Regions from separate parts of the Rhizobium sp. 05L429 genome, predicted to be linked through region 2. Evidence: predicted binding sites of a transcription regulator. Region 2 holds the regulator's gene; each other region holds the start of a gene.
What was found. The regulator PhoB, encoded in region 2, activates phosphate uptake and scavenging genes when phosphate is short. The targets are predictions, from matches to a motif close to TGTCATNNANCTGTCAT.
Positions count from the first base shown of each region.

Region 1 (3,279 bases), on a different contig from region 2:
CGAAATCGACGATGTGGAGCTCGCCGCCGGGATTGAGCGCGGCAATCGATGCATCCACCGCGCGTTCCCAATCCGGGATCATCGAAAGCGCATAGGAAATGAGGATGCGGTCGAACCCGACAGTGCCGAATTCGCGCGGCGTGTAGGCGGTGGCGTCCGCCACGCGAAAGTCAGGGATCGTCGCCTTGGTGGCAAAGGTCTTGCGCGCCGAGATCAGCATTTCCTGGGAGATGTCGAGACCGTAGAGTTTCGCCGTCGGGAAGTGCTTGTGGGCAAAGGCCATGTTGCGGCCGGTGCCGCAGCCGACTTCCAAGAGCGTGCCGCCCTCGGGAACGTCGAGATTGCGGATCGTGCGGTCGCGGCCGAGAAGATAGTATTTGCGGGTCAGGTCGTAGAAATGGCGCTGGTAGCGATACATGCCGTCCATCAGGTCGGCATGTTCCTCGCTCTTGACGGTCATCTCGTCGACTTTGCTCACGCCTTTTTCCCGTAGATGTGGAAACCGCCGTAAATCGCCGAACGGTCCTGGGTGGTCATCTCACGCGACTGCTCTTCGAAATAGTGCCACTGGTCGCGAATTTCAGGGGCGAGGCGGCCTTCGATAATGCTCTTTTCGGCTGCCGTGCGGAAAATCACCCGGGCGCCTTCGCGCGCCGTGCGGGTGATCTCGCGCCAGACATCGTTGAGCTGCTGATCGGTCATCCAGTCCTGTGCATCGAGCAGGATGTAGCGGTCGCGCGAGGCGGCGGGCTKGCCGGCCAGAAGCTCCGTGAAGCTTGCGTGATGGACGTTGACACGATCGACATTGGCGCGGATCACTTCGTAATGCTCCGGCTTCAGATAGGTCGGCAGCGGGCCTTCCTCGCCATCGGCATAGCGGCGTGCGAAAGCCTGCCAGGCGAAATAGTTGTCGCGCATCGGGAAATGACAGGCGAGCTTTTCGAGGCGGTGCTTYAGAACCGGTGCGATGGAATTGTCGGCGGCAAGGCTTGCCAGCTCGTCATATTGCTGTGGCGGGATGCCGAGACCGAAGAGCGAGCTCTTGCGGTTGGTGATCCAGCGTACGACGGGCTTTTCGAAGAGGGGAGCGATCTGGTCTTCGAAGAACTGGCGCTGCTCGCGGATCGACCGGGTCTTGGTCATTTCCTGCAGTTTCACGCCGTGCAGGCGGGCGAGCAGATGAGCGGCGCCGATGAAGCGGCCGAGCAGGCCGGTTTCATAGATATTGCGATTAAAGACGGTGACGCGACGACGGCCGAACTTGCGGGTGTTCCAGTAAGCGCGGGTTGTCTCATCAAGATTCGACGACAGGACACTGTCGAAAACCCGGCTGTTCGATTTCTCGTTCGGCATCGCCAGGAAACGGACGAGATCGGTATGGTTCGGCAGGTTCTTGAAAGCGGCAAGCTTCAGCCTGTTCAGCGCGATATGGTGCGGATTGAGATCCACCACGTCGATCGAAGCCGGCGCCTTGGAAAGGTAGGCGAGCATGTTGCAGCCACCGGAACCGATCGTGACGATACGGTGATTAGGCTTCAGCTCCATCGCCTGCATATCGAGATCAGGGTCTTCCCAGATCTGCGGATAAACGAGGCCGGAAAAGAGAAGGCCGAAGAGTCGCTCGGAGAAGCCGTCCTTGGAAAAAGCCTTGTGGCGGAGAAGCGCTGCCTTGAGTTTCCGGTTCTTGCGGAAGCCGGTATCCGGTGCAAATTCCGACATGAGTCTGTCACCTTTTTAGCGTTCAGGGCGTGTAACGCGCCTCTGCTACAGTTTMATGACGAGCCCTGTGGGCCAAGGCTTCCGCGAAGCTCTGTGAAGACCTCCTCGAAATTTGAAGTCGATTGAAGAGCTTCTTTTCGCTTCTCTCTTTCCGTGAGCCAAGTTTCCTGCTTCTCTCCGTTCCGTGGAGGATTGCATGCGAGTTGTTCCGCGTATCGTCAAGGGCTTGGGCCTGCTTGTCATTCTCGCTGTCACAGGCGCAGCCGCGTGGCTCTCCTTAAGCCCGCCGGAGCTTCTGAAAGTGGGCAATGGCTACGCCGCCAAGATCGTCTGTTCCAATGTCTTCATCGCCGGCCGCGATCCCGACGCCGTGCTTTATGACGACGTGCAGGCGCCTGGAAACCCGCTGCTGCGGCTGATGCGCGTCGAGGTCGATCGTGACGCCGGGCGGGTGACCTCGCGCTTCATGGGCCTGTTTGCGCCGAACTACGCGCTTTATCGTGGCGCCTTCGGCTGCACCAGCGTGCCCGACGGTGATTTCGATGCCGCCTCCAAGGCTACGCCGCTCGTACCGGCGCCGCGGGCGGGCGAAAACGACGCAGTCTGGCCGGATGGCGAGGGCGTCGATACCGCGGCCGGAAATGCGAAAATCGCGGCGCTTCTGGCCGATGCCAAGCTTGCCGGGCCGGCGATGCGGGCGATGGTCGTCGTGCAGGATGGCCGCATCATTGCTGAAAGCTACGGGCCGGGCTTCAGCGTCAGCACGCCGCTCGTCGGCTGGTCGATGACGAAGACGGTCAACGCGGCGCTGATCGGCCGGTTGATGCTGTCAGGCAAGATCTCCTATGACGACACACATCTTTTGCCGCAATGGGCGAATGATACGCGCGGCGACATCAAGCTTTCCGACCTGATGGGCATGGAAAGCGGGCTCGCCTTCAATGAGGATTACGGTGCCGTCGCCGATGTGACGCGCATGCTCTATCTCGATCCTGATATGGTTTCCCTGCCGGCGAATGCGTCTCTCATGGCTGCTCCGGGCACGGATTTCCATTATTCGAGTGGCACGGCCTTGCTCCTGTCTCGCATCTGGATGAACAAGGTCGGCGATCCGCGCGCGGCCTTCGACTATCCGCGCGATGCGCTATTCGGTCCGCTCGGAATGACGAGCGCCGTTTTCGAGGCCGATGAGCGCGGCACATTTGCCGGCAGCTCCTATCTCTATGCGACGGGACATGACTGGGCGCGCTTCGGCCAATTCCTGCTGCAGGATGGCGTATGGAACGGGCAGAGGCTTCTGCCGGAGGGATTCGTAGCGATGATGCGGACGCCGACATCAAGTTCCGGCGGCAAATATACGCAAGGCCAAGCGTGGCTTGCGGGACCGGGCGGCGGCGGCACGAGCGCCGAGTTCGGGCTGCCGCAGGACACGTTCTGGCTGCAGGGTCATGACGGCCAGGCGGTCGCGATCGTGCCGTCAGCCAATCTCGTCTTCGTCCGCATGGGATTGACGCCGAGCTGGCTGCGCTACAGGCCGCAGGTCGTGCTGAAGGAAATTCT
Region 1 covers NZ_JBFTNV010000006.1:110,497-113,775, forward strand. The annotation lists gene AC1DNW_RS08175 (class I SAM-dependent methyltransferase) at 1-460, opposite strand, end outside; gene AC1DNW_RS08180 (BtaA family protein) at 475-1,719, opposite strand; gene AC1DNW_RS08185 (serine hydrolase domain-containing protein) at 1,916-3,279, shown strand, end outside.
Region 1: a site for PhoB is predicted at 1,764-1,780, ahead of AC1DNW_RS08180 (BtaA family protein). Genes of this name have one in related genera too.

Region 2 (3,279 bases):
GTTCGAGCTATGCCTTAAAGGCATAGCGGGGACGCGATGGAACTCAGGCATTTGCGCTATTTTATTGCTGTTGCGGAAGAGGGAAGCTTACTGACCGCAGCCGAGCGGCGGCTACACACTTCCCAGCCCTCACTCAGCAGGCAAATTCGCGATCTGGAAACCGAAGTCRGTGTAAAACTGCTGGAACGGCAGCCGCGCGGCGTGACGCTCACCGCCGCCGGTAAAGTGTTTCTTGATCACGCGCGGCTGGCGTTGTTGCAAGTCGAGGCGGCTGCGGAAGGGGCCCGGCGGGCAGAGCAGCCGCAAAAGCAGTCGTTCACTATCGGTTTTCTCGCAGGGCAAGAGGTCGTGTGGCTACCCCATGCACTGCGCATTATTCGTGAGGAAGCGCCGGAGGTTGAAATCATATTGTCCAGTCAGTCTTCCCCGGACCTTGCTCTGGCACTGATGCGAGGCAAGCTGGACGTCGCTTTCCTTCGCCCCGAGACGCAGAGTGTTGGTGTGTCGTTCAAGTTTTTAGCCAAGGAGCCACTGATCGCCGTGCTGCCGGCTGACCATCGCTTGACGTCGCAGAAAAAGATCCGGCCACAGGATCTTGCCCGCGAAACTTACGTCAGTTCGGCTAGAATTTCTCCGGTCTTGCAATCCGTGATCCAGGAGTACGCGTCGAACGTTGGGATCACACTCAAGGCAGAGTACGAAGGTGAAGGCCTACCATCAGCAATGTCGCTCGTCGTGTCTACAGGTGGAATAACGCTTATTCCGCTTTATGCGCAAAATATGCTGACGCCAAATGTCGTTGCCAGAGCACTTGAGGGTGTGCCTCCGACAATTGATCTCACCTTAGGATACAACGATTCAAATTCCTCACCTTTGCTCCGCCGATTTTTGTCTCGTTCTGATGAACTAGTCGCCAACGTACAAAATCAGAGCATCATCCGCTATGCTGAAGTTCCATAGCAGAGCTCACGCTCATCTTGGTGACGGCTTCGATTGGCTAGCGCCAGCAAGCCGACAGTCCCCTTCCGGCCCCAAATCAGTCGATGCTCAAGGCTCAGAGAATGTTCGCAATCGGCGCATAGCAGATGTCCCCGTCATCGCTTGAGCCCTCGCGATGCAAGGGGCATGTCGGTCAAGGCGTCAGCAAGCCAACGTCTACTCTTAAAAAGCCCACCCGAACAAACAAACGGGCCGCCCGGTTACCCAGACGACCCGTTCGTGACCTCCGATCACTCGGATCAGGCTTCCATGGAATATCCCGCGCCGCGGACGGTGCGGATGACATCCTGCATGTTGGAGAAATTCAGCGCCTTGCGCAGGCGGCCGACATGGACGTCGACGGTGCGTTCATCCACGTAGATATCGTGACCCCAGACGCCATCGAGAAGCTGCGAGCGGGAGAAGACCCTGCCCGGCGACGACATCAGGAATTCCAAGAGGCGGAATTCGGTCGGGCCGAGGCGGACTTCGCGGCTCTTGCGATGGACGCGATGGGTTTCGCGATCGAGCTCGATATCACCACACTTCAAAACGGTGGAGAGAACCTCCGGACGGGCGCGTCGCAGCATCGCCTTGACGCGGGCAACGAGTTCCGGCGTGGAGAAGGGCTTGACGACATAGTCATCCGCGCCGGTCGAGAGACCGCGAACGCGCTCGCTCTCTTCGCCGCGTGCCGTCAGCATGATGATCGGCAGACGCTCGGTTTCCGGCCGCATGCGCAGCCGGCGGCAGAGCTCGATGCCGGAAACGCCCGGCAGCATCCAGTCAAGGATGAGCAGGTCCGGGGTGCGCTCCTGAAGCCGGATTTCGGCCTCGTCGCCACGGAGGATCGTATCCACCTCGAAACCTTCAGCCTCGAGATTGTAGCGGAGAAGCACGCTGAGTGCCTCTTCATCTTCAACAACTGCAACTCTTGGGATCATGCGTGTCAGTCTCCTAATGCATGATCCTTAAACCGGGGGTGATTTAAGCAAGGGACCATGCAGGAACTCGGAATTGGCTGCGACCCTTGCGCGCCCCAGCGCGGGGCGCGCACGCAATCGGCAGGTCCAGATTACTCCGTCACCGCACCAACGGTATTGGAGCTGTCGTCCTTCGGACGCTCGCCCTCCGGCTGGGCGCCGGTTGCCATGTAGTAGATCGTCTCGGCGATGTTGGTTGCATGGTCGCCGATGCGCTCGATGTTCTTGGCGCAGAAGAGAAGATGCGTGCAGCTCGTGATGTTGCGCGGATCTTCCATCATGTAGGTCAGGAGTTCGCGGAACAGCGAAGTGTACATCGCGTCGATCTCGTCGTCGCGTTCGCGGATCGCATTCGCCTTGTCAGCTGAACGATTGGTGTAGACGTCGAGCACTTCCTTGAGCTGGACGAGCGCCAGTTCGGAGAGATGCTCGAGGCCGCGGGCGAGCTTGCGCGGAACGCCGGTGCTCTGCACCGCGATGACGCGCTTTGCCGTGTTCTTGCCGAGATCGCCGACGCGCTCGAGGTCGGCGGCGATGCGGATCGAACCCATGATCTCGCGAAGGTCGGAGGCCATCGGCTGGCGACGGGCGATCGTGACGATCGCCTTGTCGTTGATCTCGCGCTCGGCGTGATCGAGGATCACATCGTCGGAAATGACCTTCTGAGCAAGCGCGGTATCGCCGTTGACGAGCGCGCGGACAGCGTCGCCGCCCATCTGTTCGGCAAGACCACCCATCTCGGAAATGCGCCGGGACAGGAATTTCAGATCGTCATCGTAAGCAGAGAAAATATGTGTTGATGCCATGGGGCTTTGTCCTCGAAAATCGGGAAGGCTTCACATCGCCAAAATCAGCCGAAGCGACCCATGATGTAGTCCTGGGTACGCGGATCGTCCGGGTTGGTGAACATCTTGTCGGTATCGTTCTCCTCGACCAGGTTGCCGAGGTGGAACATAGCCGTGCGCTGCGATACGCGAGCGGCCTGCTGCATGGAATGCGTCACGATGACGATCGTGTAGTTTTCACGCAGCTCGTGGATCAGCTCTTCGACCTTGGCAGTTGCGATCGGGTCGAGCGCCGAGCAGGGCTCGTCCATCAGGATGACTTCCGGGCTGACGGCAACGGCGCGTGCGATGCACAGACGCTGCTGCTGACCGCCGGAAAGGCCGGTGCCGGATTCATGCACGCGATCCTTGACCTCATTCCAGAGGCCGGCGCGCTGCAGGCTCGTCTCGACAATCTGGTCGAGGTCGGCCTTGGACTTGGCAAGGCCATGGATGCGCGGACCGTAAGAAACGTTTTCATAGATCGTCTTCGG
Region 2 covers NZ_JBFTNV010000021.1:10,364-13,642, reverse strand. The annotation lists gene AC1DNW_RS21225 (LysR family transcriptional regulator) at 37-960, shown strand; gene phoB (phosphate regulon transcriptional regulator PhoB) at 1,239-1,922, opposite strand; gene phoU (phosphate signaling complex protein PhoU) at 2,054-2,767, opposite strand; gene pstB (phosphate ABC transporter ATP-binding protein PstB) at 2,812-3,279, opposite strand, start outside.

Region 3 (3,279 bases), on a different contig from region 2:
AGATTGACGAAATTCATCAGGCCCAGCGTGACCGACAATCCGCAGGCTAGAACAAAGAGAAGCATGCCATAGGCAATGCCGTCGAACAGGATTGTCAGCATGAGACCTCACTGCATCCAGGCGGCGGAATTGCTTCCGCCGCCTGTTCCTCGGGGCTTACTTGGCAGCCGTATTCGGATCGTGGATCTTCGGGTAAGTCGCGAACTCGACATTGTAGAGCTCGCCATTCTTCTCCTTGACCTCGCGCATGTAGATGTCCTGCACGATGTCGCGAGTTGCCGGATCGATAGTGATCGGACCACGGGGGCTGACGAACTCCATGCCCTTCATGGCTTCGACGAGCTTGGTGCCATCGGTATCGCCGCCGGTCTTTTCGAGCGCGGCATAGGCGACATGCATGGCGTCATAACSGCCGACCGACATGAAGTTCGGGCGCATATTTTTGTTGGCCTTACGGACTTCGGCAACGAAGGCCTTGTTTTCCGGACTGTCGTGGTCGGTCGAATAGAAGTGGCCGGTGATGACACCCTTGGCGGCCGGTCCCATGCCGTTMAGGAGGTCGTCATCGGTGACGTCGCCGGTGGCGATCAGCTTGATGCCGGCATCCGCAAGACCCCGGTCGATGAACTGTTTCATGAAGATCGCGCCGACGCCCGAGGGCACGAAGACGAAGAGGGCATCCGGCTTGGCATCGCGCACGCGCTGAAGGAAGGGTGCAAAATCGGGGTTCTGCAGGGGAACACGAAGCGCTTCTACAACCGTGCCGCCCTCCTTCTTGAACTGGTCGGTAAAGCCCTTCTCGATGTCGATACCCGGGCCGTAGTCAGTCACCAGCGTGACGACCCGTTTCAGGTTGTTCTGGACGGCCCAGGTGGCGACCGGAACGGCCGATTGCGGACCGCCCATCGAGGTACGCACGAAATAGGGCGACTGCTTCATGATCGCCGAAGTCGTGGCCGAGGTGATGATCGCCGGGACCTTTGCCTGATTGAGAACTGGGGCGACACCCATGGCAAGTGGCGTCAGACCGAAGCCGACCAGCATCTTGACGCCGTCATTGACGACGAGTTCCTGGGCGATGCGGCGGGTCTGGTCGGCCGTGCCGGCGTCGTCACGCAGGACAAGCTCGATCTTCTTGCCTGCAACCGTATCGCCATTGATTGCCATGTATGCGCGAGCGCCCGCCTCGACCTGGCGTCCGGTTGAGGCGAAAGGGCCTGTCATAGGCAGGATCACGCCGATCTTCACCGTTTCCTGTGCAAATGCAGGTGCTCCGGCAAGCGTCGCGAGCGCAGCGCCGGCAACGAATAGTCTTCTCGAAAACGAAACCATGTATACTCCTCCCAATGTTGCGCACCATATCTCTCTCCCGGAGATATGCCCGCGACCTGCGCGTTTTCCTTCGCTCCTCCGAAGAAAACGCCGCCGTCGCGAAAATTGCTCAGCAAGTCCAATGTATACATAAAACTTGACATGGCACAAGCCGCGGCCATCTGTAGAACCAGTCGATTGCCACCGCCGAAACGGCCATAAAAGGCTGTACAAGCCGGGGTTCCCGGTCTGTAATTTTGCGTTTTGCCAAAGCAAATTTTCGATCGTCGCAACTCTGTCATATAGCTATGGCGAGAACGTGCTTTATCGAGCAAATTGAACAGGGAGCGTGCCATGATCGAAAACACTGAGCTCGACCGTATCAAGAACGAAATTGCAGACAGCTTCGACGAAGAGCTGAAACTGCAGTTGGAGGAGGACCGGCTCGACGAGCTGGTCGCCGAGGGCATGTCCGGCCCGGCGGAACAGACGCTCGAACGCAAGCTCTATTTCCGCGAGCTTTTCCGCCTGCAGCATGAACTAGTCCGCCTGCAGGACTGGGTTCAGTACAAGAAGCTCAAGGTCGTCGTGCTTTTCGAAGGCCGTGACTCCGCCGGTAAGGGCGGCGCGATCAAGCGCGTGACCCAGCGCCTCAATCCGCGCGTCTGCCGTGTCGTCGCACTGCCGGCGCCGACCGAGCGCGAGCGGAACCAGTGGTATTTCCAGCGCTACACTCCACACCTGCCATCGTCAGGCGAAATGGTGCTCTTCGACCGCAGTTGGTACAACCGCGCCGGCGTCGAGCGCGTCATGGGCTTCTGCACCAAGGACGAGCTGGAAGAGTTCTTCCGCTCGGTCCCTGAGTTCGAGCGCATGCTGGTGCGTTCGGGGATCATTCTCATCAAGTACTGGTTCTCGATCACCGACGAGGAGCAGGAATTCCGCTTCAACATGCGCATCCACGATCCGCTGAAGCAGTGGAAGCTTTCGCCGATGGACCTGCAGAGCCGCGTCCACTGGGAGGAATATACCAAGGCCAAGGAAGAGATGCTGGATCGCACCCATATCGACGAAGCGCCGTGGTGGGTCGTCCAGGCGGTGGACAAGAAGCGGGCGCGCCTGAACTGCATCGCGCATCTGCTGGGCCAGATTCCTTACGAGGAGGTGCCGAAGCAGGAGATCGTGCTTCCCGATCGTGTGCGCCACGATGATTATCAGCGCAGCGCGGTTCCTCAGGAAATGTACGTTCCCGAAGTCTACTGACGATTGAAAAAGAAAGCTGCTGCCGGGTTTCCGGCAGCAGCATGCTCAATGCGCTGATTGCTGCTTGGCGCGCGCGACGATCTGCGTCGGATTGACGAACTGCAGCGCGATGATGAGCCAGAAGAGCGTCGTCACCATATAGATCACCGCCATTGCATCGATCGACTGGCCGGCGCGCACGCCGGATGCAAAGACCGCGTAATAAAGCGAGACGACAAGCGTCTGCGTCTGCGGCCCCGCGATCAGGAAAGTCAGCTCGAACATGGCAAGCGTGCGCACCAGAACCAGCAGCAGTGCCGCCAGCATTCCAGGCAGAAGCAACGGCAGCAGAATGCGGATGAAGAGGCTGGTCGTGCCGGCGCCGAAAACGCGTGCTGCTGCCTCGATGCGCGGATCGATCTGCTCGATGAAAGGGATCATGACGAGCACGACGAAGGGGAAGGACGGGACGAGGTTGATCAGCACCACGCCCCAGAACGTGCCGCCGAGGCCGAGCTGATAGAGCACGGTCGCCAGCGGAATGCCGTAGGTCAGCGGCGGGATCAGCAGCGGCAGAAGGAAGAGCAGGATGATGGCGCGCTTGCCCGGAAAGTCGCGCCGCGCCAGCGCATAGGCTGTCATCACGCCGAGAATGCCCGAGATGAGGACGACGACGAAGGCCATCTCGAAGGTGACGATGACGACGCTGGAAAGCTGGAACTCGCT
Region 3 covers NZ_JBFTNV010000044.1:29,815-33,093, reverse strand. The annotation lists gene AC1DNW_RS32100 (branched-chain amino acid ABC transporter permease) at 1-101, opposite strand, end outside; gene AC1DNW_RS32095 (ABC transporter substrate-binding protein) at 157-1,332, opposite strand; gene ppk2 (polyphosphate kinase 2) at 1,666-2,574, shown strand; gene AC1DNW_RS32085 (ABC transporter permease subunit) at 2,620-3,279, opposite strand, start outside.
Region 3: a site for PhoB is predicted at 1,597-1,613, ahead of ppk2 (polyphosphate kinase 2). Genes of this name have one in related genera too.